Regions from separate parts of the Amylolactobacillus amylotrophicus DSM 20534 genome, predicted to be linked through region 2. Evidence: a T-box and tRNA genes for the amino acid it is inferred to sense, from the RefSeq annotation. Region 2 holds a T-box; the other holds one or more tRNA genes.
The links. The T-box of region 2 lies ahead of FC62_RS01655 (valine--tRNA ligase). A T-box ahead of a tRNA ligase gene usually reads a tRNA of that ligase, here a tRNA-Val.
Positions count from the first base shown of each region.

Region 1: it has a tRNA-Val gene. The T-box ahead of FC62_RS01655 (valine--tRNA ligase) is inferred to sense a tRNA for this amino acid. The anticodon was not compared.

Region 1 is NZ_AZCV01000006.1:42,473-58,004, reverse strand. Features, by position in the region: gene rpsN (30S ribosomal protein S14) at 1-160, opposite strand, end outside; gene FC62_RS06480 (metal ABC transporter solute-binding protein, Zn/Mn family) at 379-1,281, shown strand; gene FC62_RS06475 (DUF1093 domain-containing protein) at 1,323-1,685, shown strand; tRNA gene FC62_RS06470 (tRNA-Glu) at 1,808-1,879, shown strand; tRNA gene FC62_RS06465 (tRNA-Val) at 1,890-1,962, shown strand; SMK box riboswitch at 2,039-2,124, shown strand; gene metK (methionine adenosyltransferase) at 2,122-3,312, shown strand; gene FC62_RS06455 (MDR family MFS transporter) at 3,362-4,828, shown strand; gene FC62_RS06450 (phosphatase PAP2 family protein) at 4,785-5,462, opposite strand; gene leuS (leucine--tRNA ligase) at 5,739-8,153, shown strand; gene FC62_RS06440 (putative polysaccharide biosynthesis protein) at 8,233-9,864, shown strand; gene FC62_RS06435 (NAD(P)H-hydrate dehydratase) at 9,956-10,807, opposite strand; tRNA gene FC62_RS06430 (tRNA-Leu) at 10,866-10,949, shown strand; gene FC62_RS06425 (NCS2 family permease) at 11,282-12,739, shown strand; gene FC62_RS06420 (hypothetical protein) at 12,825-13,046, opposite strand; gene FC62_RS06415 (SPFH domain-containing protein) at 13,062-13,967, opposite strand; gene FC62_RS06410 (NfeD family protein) at 13,970-14,317, opposite strand; gene FC62_RS06405 (YoaK family protein) at 14,427-15,122, opposite strand; gene FC62_RS06400 (Bax inhibitor-1/YccA family protein) at 15,262-15,532, shown strand, end outside.
Region 2 is NZ_AZCV01000001.1:338,723-354,254, forward strand. Features, by position in the region: gene mreC (rod shape-determining protein MreC) at 1-226, opposite strand, end outside; gene FC62_RS01635 (rod shape-determining protein) at 272-1,273, opposite strand; gene radC (RadC family protein) at 1,369-1,995, opposite strand; gene FC62_RS01645 (HAD family hydrolase) at 2,041-2,709, opposite strand; gene FC62_RS01650 (bifunctional folylpolyglutamate synthase/dihydrofolate synthase) at 2,706-3,998, opposite strand; gene FC62_RS01655 (valine--tRNA ligase) at 3,998-6,637, opposite strand; T-box leader at 6,673-6,886, opposite strand; gene thiI (tRNA uracil 4-sulfurtransferase ThiI) at 6,934-8,154, opposite strand; gene FC62_RS01665 (cysteine desulfurase family protein) at 8,181-9,347, opposite strand; gene ezrA (septation ring formation regulator EzrA) at 9,436-11,148, opposite strand; gene rpsD (30S ribosomal protein S4) at 11,464-12,075, shown strand; gene FC62_RS01680 (YueI family protein) at 12,198-12,590, shown strand; gene FC62_RS01685 (replication-associated recombination protein A) at 12,634-13,950, shown strand; gene FC62_RS01690 (hypothetical protein) at 14,302-14,586, shown strand; gene FC62_RS01695 (universal stress protein) at 14,643-15,095, shown strand; gene FC62_RS01700 (DUF2785 domain-containing protein) at 15,165-15,532, opposite strand, start outside.

The DNA.
Region 1 (15,532 bases), on a different contig from region 2:
TTTGATCGCGATTGCGCAAACGATTAGGATTAGAATCTTTTGGTAGCTTTGCGAGAGCTTCATAATCGTGTGCAGCCTTTAGTTCCTGCCGTAAAGCTGCATACCTTGCGACCATTTGTTCTTGTTTTCTAAACTTTGCGATTTTAGATTTCTTAGCCAAGAAGTTACTCCTTTCCGTAGAAATGAACTATTTGATTTGATTAATATACCATATTCACTTACAAAAAACAAGTGAAATAATTTGAAATAAAGTAACGCAGTTGATTTTTCGGCGGTACGACTAAGAAATAATAAAGATAATCACTTTAATTTTACACGGATATTTAAGTGCTGTAAAATTATACACGTCAAATGTTATTAATGAATTGGAGGGATAGAGTGAAGAAAAAATTGCTTTCTAGTTTGGTGCTGACTCTTGCGGCGCTCCTGATCCTAGTTGGTTGCAGCAATGGTGTGAAGAAAGATGACGGGGAGATTAACGTTGTTACCACAACTGATTTTTATGGTGAGGTAGCTACAGCTGTGGTGGGAACTAAAGGTAAGGTCACAGCGGTGATTAACAGTTCGAAGACTGATCCCCATGATTTTGAACCAACAACGAAAACTGCCAAGCAGGTTGATAATGCGGATTTAGTTATTCAAAATGGTTTAGGATATGACAGCTGGATGAAACAGTTAATTAAGGTTCAGAACACCGAAGCCATTGATGTGGGCGTCGACGTCGCAAAGAAGAAGACGGGAGACAATCCTCATATCTGGTACTATCCAGAGATTATGAGCAAATTGGCTGATCGAATTGCGGCAGATCTTGGTGGTAAATATCCTACGTCAAAGGATTATTTCCGCAAAAACGCTGAGAAATACAAAAAGAGTTTAAAACCAATGCAAGAATTGGTCGCCGAGATGAAGAATAAATATCTGGATAGCTCAAATAAGGTTGCTTTTGTTAGCGAACCTGTCTTTGATTATTCTATCAAGGCCCTTGGCTTTAAGATTGGTAACCCGGAATTTGAGGCAGCTATCGAGAAAGAGACCGACCCTAGTCCGCAATCAATCGAAGAGATGAGGAAACAAATTAAGCAACGCAAGGTCCGTTTTTTTGTCGTCAATGAACAAGTAGACAATCCTGTCATTAGCGAACTGGTTGAGCTGGCAGACAAGAATAATGTCCCCGTCTTAAAGGTGACTGAGACGTTACCTGAGGGTAAGACATATATTCAATGGATGACTGACACGTATAAAAACTTAGAGCGAATTCTACTCCTGAATGCTCGGAAATAAAGAAGGAAGATTGAAATTATAAAAAAATTATTGCAGCAACAGTGCTTCTTGGCACAGTCCTACTTACCCTGTCTGGTTGTAGCTATTATAACTCTACCTATAAGGGCAGTACCGCTTATGCGGTAGTTCCTGAGGGTGTCAAGACTAAGTCAAAGAATAGTGACGGATCCGACTATAAGAAGAATGGTGAGCAGTACTACTACTACAGTTATAATTTTAAATGGGTGCTTGAAGACGGCACAACGAAGGAAGTTTCATGGCACAGCCAGGAATCCGCAAATCCAACTATGCTCGAGGCAGGCAGCTATGTTAAAGGAGAGGTCTCAGATAAGCGTGTGACTAAGGGTCCAAATGCGGTTTCTGAGGGTGATATCCCTGCAAAAGTACTAGAAAAATTACGTTAGCGATAAAGTAGCCGATTGGCTTCTTTTTATTTTGACTAAAAAATTAAAAAATTAGCTAAATCTGTTGCCAAGTATATTGGCATCTGGTATATTAATACATGTTGTCAGAGAGACGGAATTATGGCCCGTTGGTCAAGTGGTTAAGACACCGCCCTTTCACGGCGGTATCATGGGTTCAAATCCCGTACGGGTCATTTACATTATGGAGGATTAGCTCAGCTGGGAGAGCGTCTGCCTTACAAGCAGAGGGTCACAGGTTCGAACCCTGTATCCTCCATCACCAAAAGCTTCATCGCTAATAGTCGATGAGGCTTTTTTATTATTTAAATTCCGGCTAGATTATGTTAATATAGACAAGTTACAATCCCGATAGGATTCAGTGGAATCGTTCCGCTGGAGATGCCTTGTAACCGATAAATAGTAGGGGGACTACATAATGGAAAAGAGATTATTTACTTCTGAATCAGTTTCGGAAGGTCATCCAGACAAGATTGCCGATCAGATTTCTGATGCCATTCTTGATGCAATGCTCACACAGGATCCGGATGCGCGCGTTGCGTGTGAGACTGTTGTGACTACCGGTCTAGTACTCGTGGTCGGAGAAATCACTACTAGTGCTGATGTCGATATTCAGGCGTTGGTACGCAAGACTATTCTGGAAATCGGCTATGACAGACCAGAATTAGGATTTGACGGTCATCACAGTGCGATTCTGATTGATATCGATGAACAATCACCCGATATTGCTGGTGGTGTTGATGATTCACTCGAAGTACGGGAGAATCAAAATGATGTCGATCAATTCGACCAAATTGGTGCCGGCGATCAGGGCTTGATGTTTGGTTTCGCTATCGACGAGACACCCGAGTTAATGCCACTACCAATCACGCTTGCTCACGGCTTGATGCGGCGTGTTGCTCATTTACGTAAAGCAAGAATTTTGCCATGGTTACGCCCTGACGCAAAAGCTCAGGTGACAGTCGAATATGATGAGCATAATCACCCTCAGCGGGTCGATACAATTGTCATTAGTACACAGCATGATGAGGACGTTGATAATGTGACTATCAGGTCTGCGATGATTGACCAGGTGATTAAGCAGGTAATTCCGGCTAATCTACTTGATCAAGACACCAGGTTCTTGATTAACCCTAGTGGCCGTTTTGTGATTGGTGGCCCACAAGGTGATGCAGGGCTGACCGGGAGGAAGGTAATCGTTGATACCTATGGTGGCTATGCTCGACATGGTGGCGGTGCTTTCTCTGGTAAAGATGCCACTAAAGTTGACCGTTCTGCTAGCTATGCTGCACGTTACATTGCTAAGAACATCGTTGCAGCCAAGATTGCTTCTAAGATTGAAGTGCAGCTAGCTTACGCGATTGGTGTGGCCCATCCGGTCAGCATCAACGTCAACACTTACGGTACCAGTAAGGTTAACGCTGAAGATTTAGTGAAGGTAATTCGCGAGGTGTTCGACCTGCGACCTGCAGGAATTATCCAGATGCTCGATTTAAAACGTCCAATTTACCAGCAGACGGCTGCATACGGCCACTTTGGCCGGCCAGACCTTGATTTGCCTTGGGAGAGAACGGATAAGGTAGACGCACTACTCAATTTATTAAAATAAAGAAGTGAACGTTTGGGACTTTTCCAAGCGTTTTTTTAAGGGAAATTTGATGGAAAAGAAAACAAATACGGTTGTAGTAACAGTTGCAATCTTTATCGCCACATTTATGACTGCAATTGAGGGCACGATTGTCTCGACGGCCATGCCAACGATTGTGTCAGATTTGCACGGCCTGAATATCATGAACTGGGTCGTCTCCATCTTCTTGCTGATGACCGCCGTTTCTACGCCGGTTTATGGCAAGCTGGCCGATTCTCTCGGACGGAAACCGATATTTATTTTCGGCTTAATCGTGTTTATTGTTGGCTCGGCTCTCTGTGGACTGGCACAGAACATGGTCAGCCTGATTATCTTTCGTGTGATTCAAGGACTGGGCGCCGGAGCAATCCAACCTGTCTCATTTACGATTATCGCAGATATCTACCCAATTGAGAAACGGGCCAAGGTGCTGGGCTTCAACGGCTCTGCTTGGGGCATTGCCTCCATTCTGGCACCGTTATTGGGTGGGTTCATTGTAGAACAATTTAGTTGGCATTGGGTGTTTTACCTCAACTTACCAATCGGATTGCTGACGATTGTGCTGATCATGGTTTTTTTGCGTGAGCCAAGACGAAAGATGAATACCATAATCGATTATAAGGGCACTAGTTTGCTCGTGATTTTCCTTGTGGTAATCATGTTACTGTTACAAGAACTGGGCCAAATACAGAATTGGTTCCTACCTGTGATTCTTGTTCTATTAGCAATTGGTAGTGGCCTGTTATTCTGGCATGTGGAACAGAATTCGCAGGATCCGATTCTTCCGGTTTCCATCTTGAAAAATAAGCAGTTTCTGGGCATTAATGTTGTCACACTATTGATTAGTGGCTTCTTAATTGGGTTCGAATTCTATTTGCCGATTTGGATGCAAGGTATTCTTGGTGAGCCGGCGACAGCCGCTGGTTTCGCAGTGACCCCAAGTTCTATTCTCTGGATTCTTGGCTCGTTCGTGACGGGGCATTTGCTCACTAAAATTAGTATTCAAAAAATTCTCTATCTTTCGCTGTCGTTCTTGCTGGTGGGTAATTTATTGCTGATTGTTGTTCCCGAATCCACACCGTTCCTCTTCTTCTTTTTGATTGCGGCGCTCTGTGGCTTTGGCTTTGGTACAGCAATCACGGCGACGGCTGTGGCATCTCAGACTGTTGTCTCAAAGGAAAATATTGGCGTGGCAACTTCCTTTAATTCACTCGTGAAGTACCTAGGTCAAACAATGATGGTCTCGATTTTCGGTATTGTATTCAACATGTACGTTGCTAAGGGCTTAGATGGTCAGCCAAACTTAACGCAGGCGATGATGAACAAGGTCGTTAATTCGGCTGATGCTAAAAAAATGGACCCAACATTGTTGGCTCCATTACAAAATATTTTGTTCTCTGCTTTGAAGGGGGTCTTCTACGCCTCAATCGTCGTGATTATCATCGCGTTCTTCGTTAATTTAATGAATCGCGCGCAAAGGGAGTCGAAGTTGGGTTAAAGGATAGCCGGTAGCGGTAGTACAGATAGAGGCTAACCATGATAAATGTTAATCCTAGTAAGAAGCCACCGAGGACGTCGCTTGGAAAGTGAACGTGCAGGTAGATGCGGCTATAGCCGATTAGGATAGGCATGCTACCAAAGATTAATGTCGCCAGAGTTTGTAGCACATGGCTTTTTACCAGAATTATCGTGACAATAATCAAAAGGCTAAAGAAGGTGATTGAGCCGATTGAATGGCCTGACGGAAACGAGTAGCCGCCAGCGTGCACCAGGTGGTGGGCAGTAGGCCGTGGTCGTTTTATAATGTGCTTGACGATTGAGTTGGTCAGATTGGCGAGGGCCATCGTGCCTGCAAAATATAGTGCTAGTGGGTAGCGTTTGATTAAAAGAAGTAGCGCAGCCGCGATAATCGTCAAAACAGTCATGGTCTTGGTATTACCAACAACGGTGATTGAACGCGCAAATATGAGGTTGGTTTCATTGTGATTAACAATTACGTTGATCAGAGTTTTGTCGAAGCTGTTGATTACCGGTTGACTAGTGGCAACCAATATTGCCCAGGTAAGGAAGAGCAGAAGTAATACTAGGCTGGCAATGCCAAATTTACGAGCACGGATTTGATTCTGATTCATGTGAGATTCATCCTTTAACTTTTCATTCTAATGTGGTAAATTATAACTATTATTGATTCAAAGATAAAGGCACAAGAGTAGTAGAGTGGAGAACTTTGCAGAGAGTGGTTGGCTGGTGTGAAACCATAAGAGGAAATTCGAACTCGCTTGAATATTGCCAAACGTCGGTCACGTTACGACCAAATGAGCGCCACATTACGTGGAACTTAGGTGGTACCGCGAATATTTCGTCCTATTGATTTTAATCAATGGGACTTTTTTATTAGGAGGAAGAAAATGGCATATAACCATAAAGTTGTTGAGGCAAAGTGGCAGAAGTATTGGGCAGAGCACAAGACTTTCAAGACTACAGAGGATAAGAACAAAAAGAATTTCTACGCATTAGATATGTTCCCATATCCATCTGGTAAGGGGCTACATGTCGGGCATCCAGAAGGCTACACCGCAACTGACATTATCAGTAGAATGCGTCGGGCACAGGGCTATAATGTATTGCACCCAATGGGTTGGGATGCATTTGGCTTGCCCGCAGAGCAGTATGCGATGGATACTGGCAACGATCCAGCAGAGTTTACCAAAGAGAATATCGCCACGTTTAAGAAGCAGATTAACATGCTCGGATTCTCGTATGACTGGGACCGCGAAGTGAATACGACTGATCCGAACTTCTATAAGTGGACCCAGTGGATTTTTGAACAAATGTACAAAAAAGGTTTGGCATACGAGGCCGAGGTACCGGTCAACTGGAGTCCTGATTTAGGTACAGTTGTGGCGAACGAAGAGGTCATTGATGGTAAAACTGAGCGTGGGGGCTATCCAGTTTACAGGAAACCGATGCGGCAGTGGATGCTGCGGATTACTGCCTATGCTGATCGCCTACTAGATGACTTAGACCTCGTTGATTGGCCGGAGAGTATCAAAGAGATGCAGCGAAACTGGATTGGGCGCTCAACTGGGGCACAGGTGACCTTTAAGGTTGCGGCGACTGATGCCCAGTTCAACGTCTTCACTACGCGGCCTGATACGCTCTTTGGGGCTAGTTACACTGTTTTGGCGCCTGAGCATGAACTTGTGAGCCAAATCACGACACCTGCTCAAAGAGAGACTGTGGATGCGTATATCAAGCAGACTGAGCAGAAGAGCGACCTCCTTAGAACTGATTTGAATCACGATAAAACGGGTGTCTTTACCGGTGCCTTCGCCATTAACCCGGTTAACGGCGAGAGATTACCAATCTGGATCAGTGACTACGTGTTGGCCAGCTATGGTACTGGCGCCGTGATGGCTGTGCCAGCCCACGATGACCGTGACTTTGAATTTGCCCAGAAATTTGACTTGCCGATTAACGAAGTAGTTGCCGGTGGTGATGTTACTAAGGAAGCCTTTACTGGTGACGGTGAGCACGTGAACTCGGACTTCTTAGACGGTCTGTACAATGAGGAAGCCATTCAGAGAATGACGGACTGGTTAGAGGAGCATCAGGTTGGTCAGAAAAAGGTTAACTACAAACTACGCGACTGGTTATTTAGCCGCCAACGTTATTGGGGTGAACCAATTCCGGTTATTCACTGGGAAGATGGCGAGACAACCCTAGTGCCTGAGGATGAGTTGCCATTACGCTTACCATTTACCAAGAACATTGCACCTTCAGGGACAACCGAGAGTCCGCTGGCGAACATCACCGACTGGGTCAATGTGGTTGATAAAAATGGCCGAAAAGGGCGCAGAGAAACCAACACAATGCCTCAATGGGCGGGTAGTTCTTGGTACTACTTAAGATATATTGATCCAAATAATGATAGAGAATTAGCCGATCCTGAGAAACTAAAAGAGTGGTTACCGGTTGACCTCTACGTGGGTGGTGCCGAGCACGCCGTGTTGCACCTCCTCTATGCCCGTTTCTGGCATAAGGTATTGTATGATTTAGGCGTTGTACCAACGAAGGAGCCATTCCAGAAGCTTTATAATCAAGGCCTTATTTTGAAAAACCACGAGAAGATGTCGAAGTCAAAGGGCAATGTTGTGAACCCAGACGATGTCATTGCCGAGTTCGGTGCCGACTCATTACGCGCATACGAGATGTTTATGGGACCGCTCGACGCCGCAATTGATTGGGCCGACGATGGTCCGGCCTCCACTAAGAAGTTCCTGGACCGGGTATGGCGGTTGTTCGTGAACGACCTCGATGTGACGCCGATTCTGACGGATAAGGTCGGTGCAAAGAACGACGGTAAGCTAGACAAGGTTTACAACGAAACGGTCAAGAAGGTAACGGAAGACTTTGAATCAATGCATTTCAACACGGCAATTAGCCAGATGATGGTCTTCATCAACGAGGCGTACAAGGTGGATATCATCCCGACGGAGTATGCTGAAGGGTTCGTGCAGCTGTTAGCACCTGTTGCACCCCACATGATGGAAGAAATTTGGCAAATTATGGGTCATGAAACAAGCATATCGTTTGCGGCTTGGCCAACATATGATGAATCAAAACTCGTTGAAGACACCGTAGAAATTATTGTTCAGGTGAACGGCAAGGTCCGCGGTAAGTTCCAGGTTGCTCGGGATACCGCAAAGGACGAGGTTGAACGTTTAGCCTTGACTGAAAAGCATGTTGTATCCTTCTTGAAGGGACAGGAGCCAAAAAGGGTGATTGTGATTCCAAACAAAATTGTCAATATCGTCTTGTAAACACTAAATTTTTCCTAAAGTCATATGAATTGTGACTGTAAATTTGTATGATAGAAATAATAGGGAATAGGAAGACTTTATGCAGAATAAAAATTCGCAGCCCACGAGCTCGCACGAAAGCTTGATTCGTGGCTCTGCCTGGATGACATTTGGCTCAATTTTTTCACGAATCTTAGGGGCAATCTATATTATTCCGTGGTACGCCTGGATGGGGGACCATGGGAACGTGGCTAATGCGTTAACTGCTAAGAGCTACAATATTTACAGCCTCTTTTTGATTATTTCAACCGCCGGAATTCCTGGTGCCGTTGCCAAGCAGGTAGCTCACTACAACGCTTTAAATGAGTATGGCGTGGGCAAGCGACTGTTCAAGAGTGGACTTGGCCTAATGGTGTTGCTGGGTATTATCTCGGCTGCGGTCATGTATTTCCTCGCCCCAATCCTTAGCGGAGGGGATCTACGGCAGGTACCGGTGTTGCAAAGCTTAGCCATCGCTGTGCTAATCATACCCGTGATGAGCCTGACTCGCGGGTTCTTTCAGGGCTACAACAACATGGCACCAAGCGCCCTATCACAGTTCGTCGAACAGCTGGCCCGTGTCATCTGGATGCTCCTAACTGCTTTTATCATTATGCAGGTACAACATGGAGACTTCCTAGATGCCGTGGTCCAATCCAACCTTGCTGCCGCTATTGGTGCGGTGTTTGGTTTGTTATTGCTGGTGTATTTCTACAAAAAAAAGCAGGCAGACATTAATGAACTTGTGTTGAATAGCAACCACGAGGTTGAGGTTTCTACTAAGAGCCTGTTGGGCGAAATAGTCCGGCAATCGATTCCGTTTATTATCCTCGATTCCGGAATTACATTCTTCCAGTTGATTGATCAGTACACGTTTCACCCACTGATTAAGTTGTTTGTGGTAGCGGACTATGACCGGATCGAAAGCTGGTATGCTTTATTTGGTCTGAACGCCAACAAGTTAATCATGATTATCGTGTCTTTAGCCACCGCGATGGCCGTGACATCTATTCCTTTACTAGCGGGTGCGCATGCCAGAAGAAATACACGAGATATTCGCGATCAGATTGAGAGTACTTTGGAACTGTTTTTGTTCGTGATGCTGCCAAGTAGCATGGGAATGGCGGCTATTGCGCAGCCAATCTACACAATCTTCTATGGTTATGACGCTACCGGAGCGAGCGTGCTCTACCTATCAGCATTTATCTCGATTCTCCTGGGCTTGTTCGCCGTCCTTGTAGCTATTATGCAGGGATTATCTGAGAATGGCCTAGCCATCAAGTATCTTGTGATCGGGATCTTGTTAAAGTTTGCACTGCAATTGCCGGCAATCTACTTCTTCAAGCTGTATGGTCCGCTGTTGGCTACTGCCGCTGGCATGGGAATTACTTGTTGGCTGGCGCTTTATCACATGAAAACGAGCTATCATTACAATCAGCCACGTCTAGAACGTAGATTCATCGGTATTGCGGCATTCTCTCTGTTAATGTTTGGCGCTGTTAGTGGTACTTTGAAGTTGCTGTACCTCTGGTTGTCTGAAACAAGCAGGTTTCATGCGGTTATTGCCATCGTCGTGGCACTAGTTGTCGGAGTGTTAGTTTACGGTTTCTGTGTGTTGAAGACCGAACTTGCACAGAAGATTCTCGGCGAGAAAATTAATGGTCTGTTGCGAAAATTACATATTAGAATTTAAATTAAAAATGCTTAGTCAGCTATACTCCTAGTTCATTGGACACGGAAATAATTAAAATTCCGGTCGAACAAACTAGGAGTATTTATTTTGACTAGGCATTTTGCTTGCTGAATTGTTGGATTACTTGGGGAAGGAGGTGAGACAGCTTGGCTGGGAGCACGACATAGTCCTGCTGTGCAATCTGGTCTCCCGTGAAACTGTGCAGATAAACTGCGGCATTAACCGTATTTGTTGTGGTACCGAACTGGGCAACGATTCCGGCAATGATACCGGTAAGTGTGTCACCCATGCCACCGGTAGCCATTCCAGGATTTCCTAACGGATTCTGCCAAACAGTAGGGGACTGATCGTATACTTTTGTCCTCTCTGATTTCAGCACGAGTGTGGCGTGGTCAGATAACTTGGCTAGTTGAGTGCTATTCTGCAAATCGGTCTGCGCGGCAATTTTCACGCCGCTGAGTCGTTGCCATTCCATTTGGTGTGGCGTCAGAATAATTTGTGCTTTACAGTCGTTAATTAATGCAGGATTTTCAGCCGAAATTGTGAGTGCGCTCGCATCGATGATACACGTCTGCTGCTCAACGAGTAGCTTGAGACACGTTTTTACTAGTTCGAGGGCAAAAGGGGTCGTACCAAGACCGGGGCCAATTACAACGATGTCTGCTGCCTTTATTGCCGGCACCAGCAACTCTTGTGCATGGTAGTCGATAAACATCGCTTCTGGAATTCGGGTATGGAGTGCGGCATTGTTGATGCTGTTGGTCGCCACAGTAATTAGGCCAGCGCCTGTATTCAGACAGGCTTCAGCCGCCATAATGATGGCGCCACCGAATTGTTCGTTTCCACCAACTAGAAGCACACGACCATAGTTGCATTTATATGATTTTGGTGCGCGTGGTGTGATTGTTTGCGCCACCTGCTCAGCTGTAATATTTTTTAGCATAATTTCCTCGTTTCTTCTTTTATTTTAGAATATTTCTGGTAAAATAAAAAGAGTACTTGCCCCAATGGCGGAATTGGCAGACGCGCAGCGTTCAGGTCGCTGTATGGGTTTCCATGTGCAGGTTCGACTCCTGTTTGGGGCATATATTAGGTTTTCTTAGTTAAACTTCGGAAAACTAAAGCACCTATCAAACGTTGATATAACAGCGTTTGTAGGTGCTTTTTGTTTTGACAGAATTTCTTCGTAAAACTATGGTTTTTCGGAGTTAGTCGGACAAATGGTGGACAAAGCTCGCACAATGTTACCCACGATATTCTTTACTGAACACATTGCCACCAAGCAGCTCGAGCTCATTCCAACAAATAAATACGTACTATTTCTATGATGATTCAAAAAATTGTTCGGAAATATCTTGTTTTACTAGCTTATTTCTGGTAATATCATGGTATAAATTGGTCAAAGGAGAACGAAATGCTGAACAATCTTTTTAAATTGCAGAAGAATCATACGAAAATATCCACGGAAATCTTGGCAGGAATCACGACATTCTTCGCCATGTCTTACATCCTGTTTGTTAATCCATCAATCCTGGCCCAAACGGGAATGCCGGCGCAGGCGGTCTTTCTTGCTACAATCATCGCCTCGTTTGTGGGTACGATGATTATGGGATTATTCGCGAACGTGCCATATGCATTGGCGCCGGGAATGGGCCTCAATGCGTTTTTCACCTACACGGTCTGCTTCGCGCTTGGTTTTAGTTGGCAACAGGGTTTGGCGTTGGTCTTCATCTGTGGTCTCATCAACATTTTGATCACGGTTACTAAAATTCGGAAGATGATTATCAGAGCAATTCCCAAATCGCTGCAACACGCTATGGGTGGTGGTATCGGTGTTTTTATCGCCTATGTGGGACTGAAAAATGCTGGCTTCCTCCAGTTTACGTCTGAGCCTGCCAATATTATTAGTGTTAATGGTGCGCCACTCGCGGCGGGCCAGGAAACCTTTAAGGGTGGCCTGCAGTCAATTGTGACCGGCGGTGGAATCGTGCCTGCCTTAACTAGTTTTGCGAAACCCGGCGCATTGCTGGCCCTCATCGGTCTGTTAATCGTGATTGTATTACTAATTAAAAAGGTCCCAGGAGCTGTGTTTATCAGCATTATCCTCACTACACTGATTGGTATTCCACTGGGTGTGACCAATTTCAATGCCGCCACAGCCACCTCTCTTGGGGAATCATTCAATCAACTCGGTACGACCTTTGGTGCGGCGTTTGGCTCTAAGGGACTCGTGACCCTGTTTAATGATCCAAGTAAGCTGGCGTTAGTTCTGATGACGATCTTCTCCTTTAGTTTCTCGGACACCTTTGATACGCTAGGTACATTCATCGGTACCGGACGCAAAACTGGAATATTTAACGAGCAGGACGAGGCAGCCCTCGAGAATGGGAATGGCTTTAGTTCTAAAATGGATCGTGCATTGTTTGCTGATTCAATCGCAACCTCGATAGGTGCAGTTTTCGGTACTAGTAACACAACGACGTATGTGGAAAGTGCTGCCGGAATCGGTGCCGGTGGTCGGACTGGCTTGACCGCCGTGACTGTTGCTATTATGTTTCTGCTCTCAACAGTATTTACGCCTTTCATTGCAGTAGTTCCAACAGAAGCTTTGGCGCCAGCACTCATTGCCGTTGGTGTGATGATGATGAGTACATTCAAGAATATTGACTGGAACGATTTGGGTGAAGCCATTCCGGCGTTCTTCACCTCGATCTTTATGGGATTAGCCTACAACATTTCCTACGGTATCGCAGCAGGTTTCATCACTTACTGCATCATCCAAACTGTTCGTGGTAATGCCAAAAAAGTGCATCCAATACTTTGGATTGTCTCTGGCTTGTTCGTGGTGAACTTCATTCTTTTAGCCAACATTTAATATCTAATAACTCCTAAAATCCAAAAAAATACTCCGTGAACAAGCAAATGCTCGTGGAGTATTTATTTTGTACTATTATTTTGTATTATTGTAGCTTTCCAATATTCTCGAAGAGTTGATCGAGAAACTTCAATACTTTGCTGTCTGAAGGGGAGTTCTCTACCATATTCGTGCGTGATGGTTTGGCCTGTGATGCTTTTCGAGCATCGCGTCGATTCTTTTTGACGTTGCCGTTTGTGAATCGTTTGCTCCCAGTCAAAACGCTGTATTCGGCGGTCGTGAGGTAATGCTTCTTATGATTAATCATTGTCTTCACCATCGACTATTCGTCGTCTTGGCTAGTTAATTCATCCATCGAGACTGAAATATCGTTCACAGCATCTGAAGTTTCGCCGTTGTTGTGCTTGTTAAATGTTGGTTTTTTAGGGTTGATCAAGTTGCCCAAAACGCCTGCTTGGCCATAAGTGCTTGAGCCGTCATTTGGTACGACAACCAGGTTTGTGTCAGAATTTGCCAATTGACGATAAGCATCGATTGATTGGTTAGCGAGGTAAGTCTCAGAAACATTGTTCAAAGCCTCTTGAACAACGTCAATTCTGTACTTTTCAGCGTCAGCAGCTGTTCTCTTTGCAGTTGCTTCGGCTTTGGCTGTGTTCACTAAAGCATCATTCTTGGCCTTAGTGGTCAATTCGATTGACTTAGATTCACCTTCAGCACGCAAAATCGCAGCAGTTTTGTTACGATCGGCAGTCAGTTGCTTGTCCATGGCTTTTTGGATTTCAAGTGAAGGCTTCAATTCGTCGATATTAATTCGGTCAACTTTGATACCGTATGTATCTGTCAAATCACCGATTGCTTCAGCCAAGTCGACGTTGATCTTCTTCGTCGAAACAAGGGCTTCGTTCAAATCGAGGTTACCCATGATATCACGCAAGTGCCCACGAACCAGCTGAGCCATTGATTCAACAGAATCGGTATTCTCATATTGGTATTTTACAGCGTTCGTTACGTGGTAGTTCAAAGTAACAGTAGCAACGATTTCGGCGTTATCCTTAGTGATGATTGAATAACCAGGCAATGAGATAGGCTCCATAGCCATTGAAACGTTAGCGATATGTTGTGCGAGTGGAATGTAGAAATTGATTCCGGCGTTCACAGTGCGTGAGTATTTACCAAAAGTTTCTACTAAACCAACGTTGTTTTGTGGGACAATTTTTATTCCGAACATAATTAATTCTCTCTTTCTTTGATAATGACGATATTTCCATTGATATTTGTGACTTCGTATTGCTTATGTGCTTTGACTGGCTCGTTGTTCTCAGTGATGTAACGGTAGACCAGACCGCGTACGGTGATGATGCCGGTAGTTTGGTCGATATCTTTTGCACCGACTATCTGACCAATGAAGTTTCTTTGTTCGAAATTGGCGAAACCAGATACTTTTAAATCTTTCTGATTCAATAACAGCTCAATCGCAGTCAGAATGGCACTATTCATACTTTGGTTATGATCGGTTGCGTAACTTTGCAACCTATCAGACAAACTTTCTGACAGGCGCAATGTCAATCTTTTATCCAATTCTTCTCCCATAAAAAAATCCTTTCTATTCACTTTGTCTGAGTGACATCATTATGTCGCCAAAAAAGATAAATAGCAAGGATTAAATTACAATTTTTGTATAAATAGATTATTTGTGCTTCTGATAAAGATCGTCTTGCGGTGGAAGGTGGAGGTGGCTAGTATAAATTGCTACCATAAGACCGATGATGGAGATTACAATCGTGTTCTGGCCCAGGTAGCCAACCAACAAACCGTTGAGAACAGCGCCTGCAAGGAAGCTCAGTAGGATGATGATAAATGTCTTGGTTTTCTTCCAAGCGGCTGGTTTGTGTATGAATAACGTGTCATACAGGCCCTCTGAGATTGTCCGGAGATTACCGGTCATCATCATCGGCGTGTAAGGACCATTATAAATCTTGCGAAATTCCTGCATTTGGGCTGCCGCCGCCATTGAAAGAATCGCCAGTATCAGCAGATTCGACAGTTTTTGGGTCAGAATTAGTGCCACGATGAGGAGGATCATTTCGTAGATAAGGACGAAGGTTGGACGCGATACCTGTTTAATATTATCGTATTTGTGTTGTACTAATCTGACGACGATGGTTCCAAGCATGAACATGGCAATTGCGAAAATATAACGGCCGATTTTGCCGAAATCACCTCTACCAAGGTTAATTCCTAACAGAATCAAATTTCCAGTCTGCATTCCAGCAAAAACTTCGCCATGAAGAAGGTATGAATAGGCATCAAGGCCACCCGCACTGGCGGCTAAGAACATTCCCGGAACAACACGTTCATAATCAGGTTTACGTATTTCTCTCATAATTACTCCAATCTTAACTTTTTCATTCTAGACAATGGCACGCTTAAATGCAAAGTCAAATACCCAATGTAGATCTTTTAAGAATTGCTTTTGGTATTTTAGTTGGTATAATTGTCTCAAAAGAAGGGGGAGATTTCCCATGGACGAAGTACAAGCTCGTCAATTAGAGATAACAAAGACGAAGAGAAGTAATCTACACAAGTTAATCAGTAAGACCTACCAAAAAGTTGCGGCTGGTATTGCGCTGACCGCAGTCGTGAGTGTTGGTACAACGATGCTTGTCGGCGATCAATTAGCACAAATTAGCGGTAATGCGTTTTTTATGGGCTGGTTGCTCTCATTTGTGTTGTTGATTGCAGCGGCGGTTCGGGTGCGAACATTCGTAAAACACCGCGAGAATACGAAGGCAC
Region 2 (15,532 bases):
AGGTTTCAAGCAGGTCGTGCATGCTTTCTATTCCCTGGTTAAGCTTTTCAAATGGCCAGTTAACGACTTTAGCGGCAATACCAATTGTATTGTTACTAAAACGCTGGCCAAAGAAAGGCGTCTCCCTACTAGAACGCAAAGAAACAGAGCCTGCTAAAATAATCAAAGCGAGAATAAAGGTTGACAAAATAATTAATAATCTTCTATTTTTTAGAAACTTTTTCATAAGGTTTATTATTCCTCACCAAAAAACCGGCGTGAGCCGGCTTTTTTAATGTCTTTTACGAATAACGTCAATATTTTTCAAAGACTCGCCCGTTCCAATTGCAACACAATCAAGCGGATCTTGTGCGATGAAGACTGGAACCTTCGTTGCATCAGAGATAACCTCTGGTAGGTGTTTCAAAAGCGCCCCACCACCTGTGAGCACGATACCGTGGTCGATCACATCGGCAGCAATCTCTGGCGAGGTCTCTTCAAGCGTTTCCTTGATGGCAACAATAATATCCTCTACAACCTCATGAATCGACTTTGCAACATCAACGGCTGCAACGTCGATTGACTTAGGTAATCCTGTCAGAAGGTCACGACCGCGGATATTCATGCTCTCAATTTCATCAGCCTGTTCTACTGATGCAGAACCAATCTGAATCTTAATTGCCTCAGCTGTTCTCTCACCAACAAGGAGGTTGAAGTTCTGCCTGATGTAAGTGATGATTGCCTCGTTGAATTTGTCACCAGCCATTCTGGTAGAGCGCGATGAAACGATGCCGCCAAGCGAAATAGTAGCAACATCTGTGGTACCACCACCGATATCAACAACCATGGAGCCAGTTGGCTCCATTACCGGTAGCCCGGCACCAATCGCTGCCGCAAAAGGCTCTTCAATTACGTACGCCTCACGCGCACCAGCAACCCGAGTTGCATCAATAACTGCCCGCTTCTCTACCTCAGTTACACCACTTGGCACACAAACCATCACAAAAGGCTTACTGTTACCAATCGTCTTCTCCATGAAGTATTTCATCATGGCAGCAGTTGTGTCGTAATCAGCGATAACGCCGTCCTTCATTGGACGGATTGCCCGAATACTTCCTGGCGTTCTACCAATCATTTCCTTTGCCTCAGAACCGACAGCAATCACCTCTCCCGATTGCGTATTCTTAGCAACGACAGATGGCTCACGCAGGACAATTCCCTTGCCCTCAATATAAACTAGTGTATTTGCGGTACCTAAGTCGATACCAATGTTTTTTGATCCTAATCCGAACACGGAAATCTCTCCTTAATTAATCAGCTTTAATGTCGCCCATCATTATATCATATATTTTAGACTCACCTGAGCGATTCTGATTATTTTAGGAATATTTAAATTAAGGCTGCTTCACGCAGACTGAGGTACGTCCCCTCACCGACGATGAAATGGTCCAGGCACTCGATGCCAATGATTGAACAGGCATCGCGTAATTTCGTCGAAAAGTCCACGTCTTCCTTTGACGGAGCAGTATCCCCACTCGGATGATTATGGGCAATAATAATGGCTGCACTATGAAACCTAATTGCTGGTTCTAGAATTTCCCTTGGATGAGCCACCGACTTATTTAGGCTTCCTTTGAAAATCACTTTCTGTGCCAGGACGCGGTTCTTCGTGTCCAAGTAAATTGCCAGTAACTGTTCCTGGCTCTCACCGTTAAACAGGTCGACCAGGTAATGACCAACCTGCACGCTTGAATAAAACTTACTCAGCGTACCGTGTTTGATCTGTTGCACACGTACTAGTAGTTGGCCCAGGAGCAACGTTAGCTCTAAGTCACATTTCTTCGAACGAACATACTCGTGTAAATCTGTGAGACTGCTGATTTTATGCTGGATAAAGAAATCACTCAATTCAGCAAAATTGTTAATCTTCAGTCCCACCAATTTCTGCTCGATGTTCAGTAGTAGCTCCCCATCGCTTTGGAGATTAATTTGATAATCCTCGATATTTTTTAACATGAATAAACCACCCTTCATATTAAAATACGAAAATTAAGGGCAAAATCATTTTACTAAATCAATAAATTCATAGAAACTTGGCATAATTCTGCTCGCGTCGATTTGATCTTGTGCGGTTGGGCGAGTGATAAATGGCACCATGATCACCTTGATACCGGCATTTTTCGCCGCCTGCACGCCTGTTGTTGAGTCCTCGAAAATCAGCAATTTTTCAGTTGGAATACCCAATCGTTCTTGGGCCAATTGATATATATCCGGGGCAGGTTTTGGATTCGGCACAGCACCATAATAAAGATAGAACTCGAAGTACTTGCTAATACCGGTCACCGTAAGAAACTTCTGCACGAAGTTCTCGTAATTACTCGAGGCCACCGCCATCTTGACACCACTACGACGGAACAACTCTAACGCCTCTTGCACACCGGGTCGTAGTTTAAGTTGGCCCTCTAGGACCCATTGCCAAACCATGTCGTCCGTCTCCTTGATGAAGGCATCGATGGCCTCCTGGCTATCAAAGTGTTCGTCGAAGAAGGCCTGAACGCCAAGTAGGGAGGAACCCGACAGCGTCTCGTAGAAATCTGCGGGTAAGTCAAGCCCAGCGTTTCGCGCAGCAATTTGATTAGCCTTCTCATATAATTCTTCGGAATTAACCAACAACCCATCCATATCGAAAATTACGCCGTTTAAATCATCAATTATGCCATCTACTCTCATCTGCTACTCTTCCTCGCCTCTTTAATTTCTCGTAAAAAATCCGTTACAAAATAAAACGAACCCGTTACAGCAATGATATCATCTGCATGACTCTTTTGCCTAAGCTTTTCATATGCGAGTCTGAAATCTGACTCAAATGGTAGCTTATCAATTGCCAACTCAGCGTAATCCGTTTTTTGGGCGGCACGAGGACTAGCAATCGTGGTGAGCGTCACATCAGCAGCAGCAATTACATCAAGGACTTCACGGACATCCTTATCCCGCATCATCGTCACCAAGAAGTGAATCTTTGTTGCATCCCCTTTGACCAAGCCCAAGAGATAGCGGTAGAAATTAGTCATCGCTTGCACGTTGTGCGCACCATCAACAATCACGAGTGGCTCGTTTAGAACAGTCTGGTATCGACCCGGCACCAAAGTCTGGTTAATACTTTCCTCAATCTCGGACGTCATCAGTTGCGCACCAATAATCCCGAAGGCCGTCACAGCAAGTGCCACATCTATCTGTTCCACGTCCGGGCGTGGCAGGAAATGAAGCGTGCTAGCAGTAGCCTGATTCGAATAGCTAAATGTGTGGTCGTGCGCATTCTCGCTGGTCGTAAAATCCTGCCCATAGACAGACAGAGGGGCAGCGTTTCGCTTTGCCGTCGCCTTAATCAGCTTCAAGACATCTGGGCTTAACTCGCCGACCACCACTGGGACATTCTGCTTAATGATGCCGCTCTTCTCCGCCGCGATGTCTAGTAGTGTTGGACCAATCAATTGCTCATGGTCCAAACCGACCGATGTAATGAGTGAAACGACTGGTGTTAAAACATTCGTTTTATCATGCTTTGCGCCGATTCCAGCCTCGATGATGGCGATATCTACGCGCTCTTTTGCAAAATAGATGAACGCTAACACCACAATAAACTCAAACTCGGTTAGCTCAAATGAATCTTCCTGGGAAACTGCTGCCACTGCGTTTTGGACTAGGTTAGTCAATTTCACTAGCTCGGCGCTTGGAATGTTTTGACTATTCAGTTGGATACGCTCGTTGAACTCGGTAATGAATGGAGACACAAAAAGCCCGGTCTTGAACCCGGATTTTTGCAGTAGATTATTTAGATAATAAGACGTCGAGCCTTTACCGTTCGTTCCCGTAATGTGAACAGTCTTGATCTGGTCCTGCGGATTACCAAAATACGCCAGCACCCGCTTAACATAGCTCAAGTCATTCTTGCGATGTAATCGTGGTAATTGGTGGATGTATTTAATGGCCTCTGCCTCATTGCTAAGTTTCTTATCCACTATTGATTGTCCTTCAAATCTGCAATTCGTGCGTCGACCGCCTCTAGCTGAGACTCATAGTCGGCACGCTTAGTCTTCTGTTCGTCAACCACTGCTGCTGGTGCCTTAGAAACGAAGCCTGCGTTACCTAGCTTCTTGTCAATCCGTGCAATCTCAGCCTTTAGCTTGGCCTGATCCCGCTGGAGCTTCTCAATTTCTTCACCTAAATCGACCAACTCCTCAAGTGGTACAAATACCTGTGCACCTTTGACCACAGCATTCTTGGCTAATTTTGGTGCTTCAATTTCAGTCGCCACCTTGAGGTTCTTTGGGTGAACGAAATTAGCTAGGTAGTCAGTATTGTGCTCGATAATTGCGGCCTCTTTATTCGAGTCAACCTGAATTAAAAGATCGATGGAATTAGACATCGGCGCGTTTGCCTCAGCTCGAATATTTCTTACCGCCTTGATCAACTCAATCAGGAAGTTCATCTCTTTCTCTGCGGCATCGTCTTGGTAGTTAGCATCAACTTCTGGATAGGCAGCAACAGTCAGGCTGCTACCCTCGTGCGGCATTGAGAGCCATAATTTCTCGGTCACGAATGGCATCGTTGGGTGAACCAGACGCAGAATTTGGTCGAGGACGTAAATTAGGTTAGCTTGTTTATTGCTTTTTGCTTCCTCATCTGTGCCGTTCAGAACAACCTTACTCATCTCAATGTACCAGTCACAGAAATCATTCCAGATGAAATTGTAGACTATCCGCCCTGACTCGCCAAATTCGAAGGAGTCACTGAGCCGAATTACGTCCGCAATTGTCTGGTTCAAGCGGCTAAAAATCCAGCGATCCGACAAATCAAATTTGGTCGTATCAGGCTTCCTAGCCGGTACAGCATCTTCTTCCAGGTTCATAATCACGAACCGGCTGGCATTCCAAATTTTATTGATGAAATTCCAGGCAGCGTCCATCTTATCATAACTGAAGCGTGTGTCCTGTCCCGGGGTTGAGCCGGTCATCAAGAACCAGCGTAATGCATCTGCACCGTACTTCTCGATGACTTCCATCGGATCGATTCCGTTTCCGAGGGATTTGCTCATCTTTCTGCCTTGTTCATCTCGAATAAGACCATGAATCACAACATCATTAAAAGGACTCTTACCGGTGAACTTCAGACTCTGGAACATCATCCGAGAGACCCAGAAGAAGATAATATCATAACCAGTCACTAGCGTATTGGTCGGGAAGTAACGCTTGAAATCGGCGTCATCAGTATCAGGCCAGTTCATTGTTGAGAATGGCCATAAGGCACTTGAAAACCAGGTATCTAGGACATCATTATCCTGCGTCCAGTTCTCAATATCCTTTGGCTCTTCTTCGCCGACATAAACCTCACCGGTTTGCTTATGATACCAGGCTGGGATTCGGTGGCCCCACCATAATTGCCGCGAGATTACCCAATCGTGGACGTTCTCCATCCACTGTTCATATGTATGTTCGAACCGATTTGGGATGAAGTTAACCTTATCGTCGGTTTTTTGGTGGGCTAATGAAGCCTCAGCTAATGGTTTCATCTTCACGAACCATTGCGTGGACAACCGTGGCTCAACCTGTACACCGGAGCGCTCAGAGTGACCAACACTATGCACGATTGGATCCGTCCGCAACAGGTAGCCCTCATCGTCCAGTTTCTGCACAATTGCTTTTCTGGCAGCAAATCTGTCCATCCCGTTGAATTCGCCGGCATTCTCATTCATCGTACCGTCATCGTTCATCACGTTGATGCGGGCCAAGTTATGCCGATTTCCAACCAAGAAGTCATTGGGGTCGTGTGCCGGCGTGATTTTAACTAAACCAGTACCAAACTCCATGTCAACGTGTTGGTCAGCAATGATTGGAATCTTCCTATCGGTGAGCGGTAACAGAACTTCCTTGCCTACGAGTGCCTTGTAGCGTTCATCATCCGGATTTACAGCAACCGCAGTATCACCAAACATCGTTTCCGGCCTGGTGGTGGCAATCTCAATGCTGCCACTACCGTCTACAAACGGATAATTGACGTGATAGAAGGCTCCTTGGTCATCCTGGTGAATAACCTCGATATCGGACAACGCTGTCTGAAGTTGTGGATCCCAGTTGATGATGTATTCACCGCGATAGATCAATCCTTCGTTATAGAGTTGGACGAAAACCTTCCGCACGGCCTTTGAAAGTCCATCATCAAGTGTGAAACGCTCCCGCTCGTAGTCAAGTGACAATCCGAGCTTAGCCCATTGTGATTTAATGAATGCGGCATACTCGTCCTTCCACGCCCAGACCTGTTCCACAAATTTTTTGCGGCCCATCTCGTGCCTATTCTTACCCTCGGCCCGCATTTTTGCCTCAACTTTAGCTTGTGTCGCAATTCCGGCATGGTCCATTCCTGGAAGATACAGGGTGTCGTAACCCTGCATCCGTTTCATCCTAATTAATGTATCCTGAATAGTCGTATCCCACGCATGACCCAAGTGCAGCTTTCCTGTCACATTCGGCGGTGGAATAACGATTGAGTATGGTTTGGCTTTCTTATCGCCCGATGGCTTGAAAACACCCTCTTCAAGCCACTGCTCATACCGACCGGCCTCAACTTCAGTCGGATTGTATTTCGGTGCTAAATCTGTCATGGTTCATCCTCCAATAAAAAAAGTCCTAGACAAATGTCTAGGACGAATTAACCGCGGTACCACCTAAATTAAGCTCACCCATTGCCGTAATTAATCTCAATAGGCGGCTTCACTTAAATCGATAACGGTGTCCCGGGTTTACTTACTAAACTCAGTAAACCAGCTCCCAAGCTACTGCGTTCGGTGATGAAACTTCTCAGCTACGTTTCTCTCTGTTGGTGCCGAACTTCTCTTGTTCAAAGCTTATAGTGAAATTCTACTCGAAATAGTGCGCAATGTAAAATTTTTCTGTTCGATTAGAGCAGACTTGTGGCAAAATCTTCTTCATCATTGAGGAACTGTTGCTCTGGGTAAACTGGGGTAATCTCAATGCCCGAGAGTGCCCGCTCGATGAGACCAGTGACATCAAGCATCTGCTCATAGTGTCGCGCTTTATCTAGGTTTGGTCTCGTCTTTGGACGCGGTGGAGCGAAGATTGTACAACAATCCTCAAACGGCATCACCGAAAGATCAAATGTGTCAATCTCCTCCGCAATTTTGATAATCTCTGTTTTGTCCATCGTTGCTACCGGCCGCAGGATGGGCGTGTTGGTCACGTCATTAATTGCGGCCATACTTTCAAGAGTCTGGGAGGCCACCTGCCCGATCGCCTCGCCGTTAAAAATGGCGAGTGCCTCTCTTTGATCACGAATAATATCCGTGAGCCGCAGCATGAAGCGGCGTTGAATCGTCATCAAGTAGCCTTCAGGTACATTTGCCTTAATGGTCTCTTGAATCTCAGCAAAAGGCACGGCGATGAAGTTAATCTTACCGCTGTAGTTAGCGAGCTTCCCCGTCAGCTCCTGAGCCTTTGCCAGCGCCTTTTTGGTTGTGTAGGGTGGGCTGAAGAAGTGCACCATTTCAATCTCCACGCCACGTTTCATAGCCAAGTAGCTGGCTACCGGTGAGTCAATTCCCCCGGAGAGCATCATCACGCCCTTGCCGGCGGTGCCCACTGGTAAACCACCAGCACCGTGAATCAATTGATTGGACAGATAAATTGCATCGTGGCGCACCTCAATCCTCAAGACGAGGTCGGCGTTTCGCATCTGAACTTTCATTTCAGGCATCTGTTCGCTCAAGTAGTCACCAATGAGGAGGTTCATCTGATTCGTGTCATACTCATATCCATGATCCGACCGTCTCGTGTTCACCTTATAGGTCATTCCCGGTTCATATGTTGCCTGCATCAGTTCTAGGGCCGTCTGCTTCACCAACTCAATATCGCGTTCAATCCTAATTGCGGGTGAATATGTCTGAATGCCAAACACTTTACCAAGAATATGATCGATTTCGTCAAAAGGTGCACCATTTAGAATAATGTGCATCCGATCACGCTTTGGTTGAATGTTAATTGTATCTTTGTAAGCGCGCAGGGCCTTCGTGACGTTGCCGTTTAGCCGGCCGATAAAATCTTTGCGATTCTTACCCTTAGTCGAAAGCTCGCCGTAGCGCACCATAATCTCTGTGTATTCCACTTAATTAACTCCTACTTTAGTCTGTATTATTTAGCCTCGTTACCGTGATGATTAATCGCATAAAAATGCTGGTAGATTGGTTCAAATGTGGCGATAAACTCATCAGCTTCAGCCATGGTATTGTTCTCGTCGAAACTGAGTCTCACGGCACTAGTGGCCACTTTCTCTGGTACCTGCATCGCCTTCAGTGTGCTTGACTCAATTCCTTTTTTACTTGAGCAAGCACTCGTGGTTGAGAAGTAAATCCCCTTACTTTCAAGCGTATGCACGACAGTCTCTCCCCGAATCCCTACAAGCGAGAAACATAACACATGTGGTGAGAAATCATCAGTCAGTGGGGAGAATATTTGGATTCCTGGCTTATCTTTCAGGTAATCATAAATCTTTCCCTTAATGGCTAGCTGGTGCTCTGCCTTCTCAGGTTCGTCAGTCAGTAGTAATCGGAGGGCTTTTGCCATCGCCGCAATCGCCGGTGTATTCTCCGTGCCTGATCGCAGGTCACGCTCTTGCCCCCCACCAGTCATGAGCGGCGCAATTTGGCGCCGTTCTTTCTTGTAGAGGATACCAATCCCGCGTGGTCCATGAAACTTATGCCCGGAGAAACTCATCAAGTCAATCCTTCGATGATAGATTTTCTGCCAAAGATTCTTCCCTAGTCCCTGAACTGCATCAACATGAAAATGCACGGTAGGATAATCTTCCAATAAGTCACCAATCTCCTGGATGGGCTGAATTGCCCCAATCTCATTGTTGACCGCCATAATCGAGACCAGAATGGTATCTTTTCTGATTGCTTGCCTCAGGTCTGCCACACTAACCCGCCCAGAAGCATCAACCGGAAGAATTGTGACTTCAAAGCCCAATTGTTCCAGTTGGAGCACCGAGTTCATTACCGCTGGGTGTTCGACACTACTGGTGATGATGTGCCGCCCAAATTCCCGTTTAGCAAGTGCCGTACCCTTAATTGCCCAATTATCACTTTCCGTACCACCGCTGGTGAAGAAAATCTCATGTGGCTTAAATCCTAACAGACTGGCTACTTGTTTGCGGGCAGTTTCCAGCATTTGGAACGCCTGATCACCGAGCTCGTGTAAGCTAGATGGATTGCCCCAAATATCTTGTGCCACCTTCTGGTAGGTCTCTAGTGCACTAGGATCAATCTTTGTTGTCGCACTATTATCAAAGTAAATCATTCTCAACTCTCCCAACAAAAAAACGACCTACTGGTCGTATTATAACTTGTGAAAGTATAGCCCAAAAACTTGCTTTCAGCAATTTTTTTTACTTATCATTCTGCGCATAATAATCGTGCTCAATCCGGTTGAACGCTCCTGGCTCGACTTCCTCAAGCGCAGTGGCAATGGTATCAAGCGCCCGCTTATACGTATACTCTTGTTGATACTGGCGCATTGCCTCGGCTATTGCCTCCTTAATTCTACCGTCACCGATGTACTTGTTCGCATATTGAACGGTCAACTCCACCAAATTTGCCGAACTCGTAATCTCGGCAGTCTCACTATTTAAGCGGTTAACATCTTCTTGAATCAGAATTAACTTGTTGGAGATTGACTCAAGATTAATGCGCACCCGTTCTAACTCGGTGTTTAGTTCACCAATTTCGTTCACAACCACCTGGTAGAAATCAATAAAATTCGTCGGTAAACCCGGTAATGCCTGCCTGTCAATCTTTCGCTTAATCAGACTGACTTCTTGGGCGAAATTATCGAGTGAGCCTTTAGCGATTCGCTCGGCTTCATACAGCCCATCCACGTCGGTCGAGATTTCCTGCTGTCTTTTCTGAATTGCAATTAAACGTTTCGTAATGCGTTCGTAATCAACCTGCACGTTTGAGAAGACCGCCTTACCTGCAGCTACTCTTTCTTGGTCGGTCGTAAAGTCAGCGGACATCTGCTTAACCTCGTCTGCCAACTGATTAGCCTCCGGGAGTTCTCCATGCGTTAACTGGTAGCTCTGATCTATGTGATCAAGTTTCTTAATTAGCTTAGTACTCTCGAGCTCTGATTGGCTGAATTGCTTAACAAGGAGGTCAGTCTCTTTATCAACCACCTTCCTCGCTTTAATCTCGCGTTCAAGTCGTTCATATAAACCATCTATTTGATTAGAAACCAGTTCATTGCTCTCCTGCAACTCACCAACATCAAGGTTAGTTTGGAGGTTACGTGCTTTTTGCAAATCCTCCTGCAGCCGCTTAATCTCCTCCAAAATGTCCGTTCCAGGGAAGTTATACTTATCTGCCAGCATGTCCTTATAGGCAGTAGTTATTTCCTTTAATTGAGCCGGGAATTCGTCGCTTAATTCTTGTTCTGCACGTTCAAGGACCGGCAAAATATCGTCTAGCGTTGTTAAAGACGCATTGAGCCTTGTCAGTACACGCTTAGCCTCAACATGATCTCCCTGACTGCTTAGGTTCTTGACGGTGTCGAAATCAGTCTCCATCTCGGTCAATTTATCTTCTAACTGATCAAGCGCCACGCCGTACTTAAAAGAGTTAGAAAGAACGGCTTTTCTCATGGTCTGATACCTATTTAACAGGGTATTCAATTGCGTTTCGTTCTCCCGGTTACTCTGCAATAACTGCTCAAACACGGCTGCTGTATTGACCAAATCATCCTTTGATTCCGTCAGCTCTTTATTTACACTATTGACTAATCTTCGTGTTGAGAAAATGCTATAATGACCGTTATCGGCTTCCGCATCAGTAAGTTGCTGCGTTAATTCCGGTAGTTTAGTCTTCTTAACTTTCTCAAAAACTAGCCGCCAGGTCGTGAATGTAGACAGACTTTCACCCGAGAGTGACATTGCATTGAGCCGCGTAATTTGGTCCTCGATCGGCGCAAAATTCAGTTCTAGTAATTCACTCTGTAACTGCTCTATTTTGCGTCTTAAGCGACTATTGTATACTACAACTCCGATCAAGACGATGAGTATTAACAGCACTAAGCTGATGATGATAATTGTTTGTGGTAACGACATCTAGTTTGTCCCCCAATGTTTAACTATTCCTTATTATAGCAAATAATCTCGTAATTCCTTACTGAATTCCAAATTTTGTCCAATAAAAATTATGTGTTGCAACAGAACTTTAACTTGCATCTGGCACACTTTGTCGTATAATAGAACGAGTGTAAAATATTTGCAGCGAAGAGTGACAAGAACGTCAACATCTAAAGGCGGTTTTAGTTCGATAAGTAACCCGCGGCTGTACGAGGTGAAAACACAACTTTAGATGCACGAATGTTGAACTCTGTGTGATATTTTACTCCAAAACAAAATGGAGGATATACATATATGTCTAGATATACTGGTCCAAGTTGGAAACGTTCAAGACGTTTAGGCTTGTCACTTTCAGGCACTGGTAAGGAACTTGCTCGTCGTGCATATGCACCTGGCGATCACGGTCCAAATAGCCGGAGCAAAAATTCAGAATACGGTTTACAATTACGCGAGAAACAAAAGCTTCGTTGGATGTACGGAATGACTGAACGTCAATTCGTGAACCTCTTTATCAAAGCTGGTAAGATTCGCCACGGTAAGCATGGTAACAACTTCATGGTCTTGCTTGAACAAAGACTTGATAACGTTGTTTATCGTTTAGGTCTTGCAACTACTCGTGAACAAGCTCGTCAGCTTGTAAATCACGGTCACATCACCGTTGATGGCAAGCGCGTCGACATTCCTTCATATGAAGTGAAGGTTGGCCAGGAAATTGGCGTGCGTGAACGCTCACGTAACTTAGCACAAATCAAAGATGCACTTGAAGCAACTGCTTCACGTTCATCATTCGTTACTTTTGACGATAACAAATTAACTGGTTCATTAACTCGTTTACCTGAACGTGACGAATTAGAGCCTGAAATTGATGAAGCCCTAGTTGTTGAATTCTACAACAAGAAACTTTAATCAATTCGAAAGAAACTGCAAAGTTGGCCTTCCCTCTTGGGAAGGTTTTTTTGTTTAGTTGCTTCCATGATATAATTAAATCTAAGACAACTATCAAACTTTTGCAAAAGGAGTTAGAAACCATGGGAGAAAACGTCAACGATCGCTTGGAACAAGCTATGCACGGCCAACCCGAGCTAAATATAGATGAGCACAGGCGGTACCTCGGTAGCCTGCGCGAGCGCGTCTTCGTGCGCTTAACAGTCGCCGAAATGCAGGATAAACAAACCATAGCTAGATTCATCCGGCACTTCGCCGACTTTGCCCACTACCAGATCCTGATCAATGGAAAGCAGCAGCAATCAACCCTCCTAAACCAAGTCATCATGACTGCCAGCAAGAAAGACACCAAATTTCGCCTAGTTAGTGATGACACCGCGAGAACTGAGCCGGAGGCCACTGGATTACTTGTTGTAGCACCAACGGCCATCAACGAAGAACAGATTGATTTTGCCGCCAAATACCCAGCACAATAAGCACGTAACGAACCACATAACTTTGATGAATTAGAGGCAAAAAATGCAACCTTTAGCATACAGAATGCGCCCAACTAACCTGGACGAAGTCGTCGGTCAAACGCACCTGGTGGGACCGGGAAAGATTATTCGGCGCATGGTCGAGGCCAAGCTCCTCTCATCGATGATCCTGTACGGACCACCCGGAATTGGCAAGACTAGCATTGCAAGCGCAATTGCCGGCTCGACTAAATACGCGTTTAGAAAATTAAATGCCGCTACCGACTCGAAACAAGATTTAAAAATTGTGGCCGAGGAAGGCAAGATGAGTGGTACCGTAATTCTCTTACTGGATGAGATTCACCGCTTAGATAAAACTAAGCAGGACTTTCTCCTCCCTCTGCTTGAATCAGGCCAGATTATTCTCATCGGTGCCACGACAGAAAATCCGTACATCAGTACTAGCCCGGCAATTCGGTCTAGAACCCAGATTTTTGAATTGAGGCCACTCGAATTCGCCGACATTAAGATTGCGGTGGACCGCGCTCTAACAGACGTTGATCACGGCTTGGGTAAATATCACGTTGAGTTAACGAAGGATGCCGAGCAACTGCTAATTGAGAATGCTAACGGCGACGTTCGAGCAACGCTCAACGCACTGGAATTGGCCGTGATGTCTACCCGCATTGAGAAAGCGCCCGCTGAAGACGAGCCTCTACTACTTGAGCAGTCAGACATTGCTAACTCTATCCAGAAGAAAATTCAACATTTCGATGCCTCGGGTGACGGGCACTACGACCTCATCTCCGCTTTTCAGAAGTCAATTCGGGGTTCGGATGTCGATGCCGCGCTTCACTACCTGGCGCGGTTAATCGAATCCGGTGACCTGGTGTCAATTAGCCGCCGCCTCTCAGTCATCGCCTACGAAGACATCGGACTAGCAAACCCGGCAGCCGCAAGTCACGCCATTAACGCTATCTATGCGGCAAATCAATTAGGCTTTCCTGAAGCCCGGATACCACTAGCAAATGCCGTGATCGAGCTGGCCCTATCTCCTAAAACCAACTCTGCCATGACAGCAATCGACGCTGCGCTAACGGACGTGCGTAGTAAGGATGTCGGCTCAATACCGGATTCTCTGAAGGATGCGCACTATTCCGGCGCAAAGAAACTTAACCACGGTGTCTCGTATCAATACGCACACAACTACCCGAACGATTGGGTTGCCCAACAATATCTACCGGATAAGCTGCTAAATGCTAGTTACTTTACTCCTAAAGGCAATAGTAAATATGAGATTGCCCTAAGAGAGCAGTATAAGAAGCTCCGTCAGATGCAACAAGCCGGTCTCAAGCAACATAAGCAGGCAAAAAATGATTGACTATTGTATACCTTTCATTAACCAATTGGTAGCGTTCTCTAATCAAGAATTGCACCAACCTTTTTTGTTTACAACTCACCATTTATTGTTATAATTAATGTATAGTCTGAGTTGATTGAGAAGCCGAAGTACAGTTGACCGATCGAATATATCGACGTGAGAGTTAGTTAGAACTATTAAATCGGAATACTAGCTGGTCTAGGATCCATATTTGTAGGGAAACGGCTCATTTTTAGAACTTGCGGGTTCAACTACGTCAATGGTGCCATCGTCAATTCGGATTACTATAGTAAACTAAGGAGCAGCGCAAGCTGCTTTTTTCTTTGTAAAACCTAACGATTGGAATTTATCATGTTATTAAAAGCTGTTATCCTAATCTATATCGCATTTCTGGCCTTCTTAGCCGTTTACCTCCTCACCCGACTACACAAGCAGTTTATCATCTTTAACGTCGATGCAAATCAATCTTTACAAAAACTGCTGACAGTTGTCGCAATTGCACTATTAGCCGTCGCAGTCGGCGGCATTTTCATCGTCTTTCTCCTGCCTAAACAATACAATTTCATCACCCTATTTGCCTCGGTCATAGTCATCTTTTTCTTTACTCTCAGGCTAACCAAATATTTAAATAAGTAAATATTACCCTTCCTACTCGTTTATTTGTTAAAATAGAGTAAAGAGAGGTGAATTATATGTTAAAACAATACCAACATATTCAAATTGCCGTAGATGGCTCGAAGGAAGCAGATATGGCTTTCGACAAGGCTGTCGCCGTCGCTAAAAGAAATGACGCCACACTCGAGATTCTCCATGTGATTGATACACGCGCTTTTCAAAATGTCTCGAGCTTTGATTCAGCCATGGTGGAACAAGTGAGTCAGGATGCGAAGACTAAGATGGAGGAATACTACCATAAAGCTCTAGATGCCGGCGTTAAAGAGGCTCATTTTCAGATTGAATTTGGCTCACCGAAATCAATTATTGCCCATGACTACCCGAAGAAACACAACATCGACTTGATTATGGTCGGTGCAACCGGCTTAAACGCAGTTGAGCGCCTATTAATTGGTAGTGTGACCGAATACGTCACCCGCACTGCTGAGACAGACGTACTTGTGGTGCGTCAGCCACTGAAAGAGGACTAATCAGAATATATTCATCGTTACAAAAAAAGACGAGCAAATTTTGCTCGTCTTTTTGTATGTAGTTAAAACTTAACGTAGGTCGTTCTCGATGAAATTTCTAATCTCCTCCGGGAGATCGTCCAACAATAGAAGTGAGTTGAACAGCCTTAACTGGTTATAGAATGCATTCCAGAATTCGAAATCATTTGGAATATTTACCCGGTGGTAGTTTTCATTCCAGTATTCAAAGACCGTCAGTACGTAATCGACATAAACCTGGTCACGGCCCGTCAAGACGGTAATTGCACCAGCTAAACGCTGATCCTCGCCATAACTGAGTGCATAATTGTTTCTAAAGTAGGCAAAGAAGATTGCGTTAAAGAAGAACATCTTCGGTGCACGCGGTAAGTCGGTGAAGTTAAACGCCTCAAATAGATTAGCCATATGTAGTAACGCAT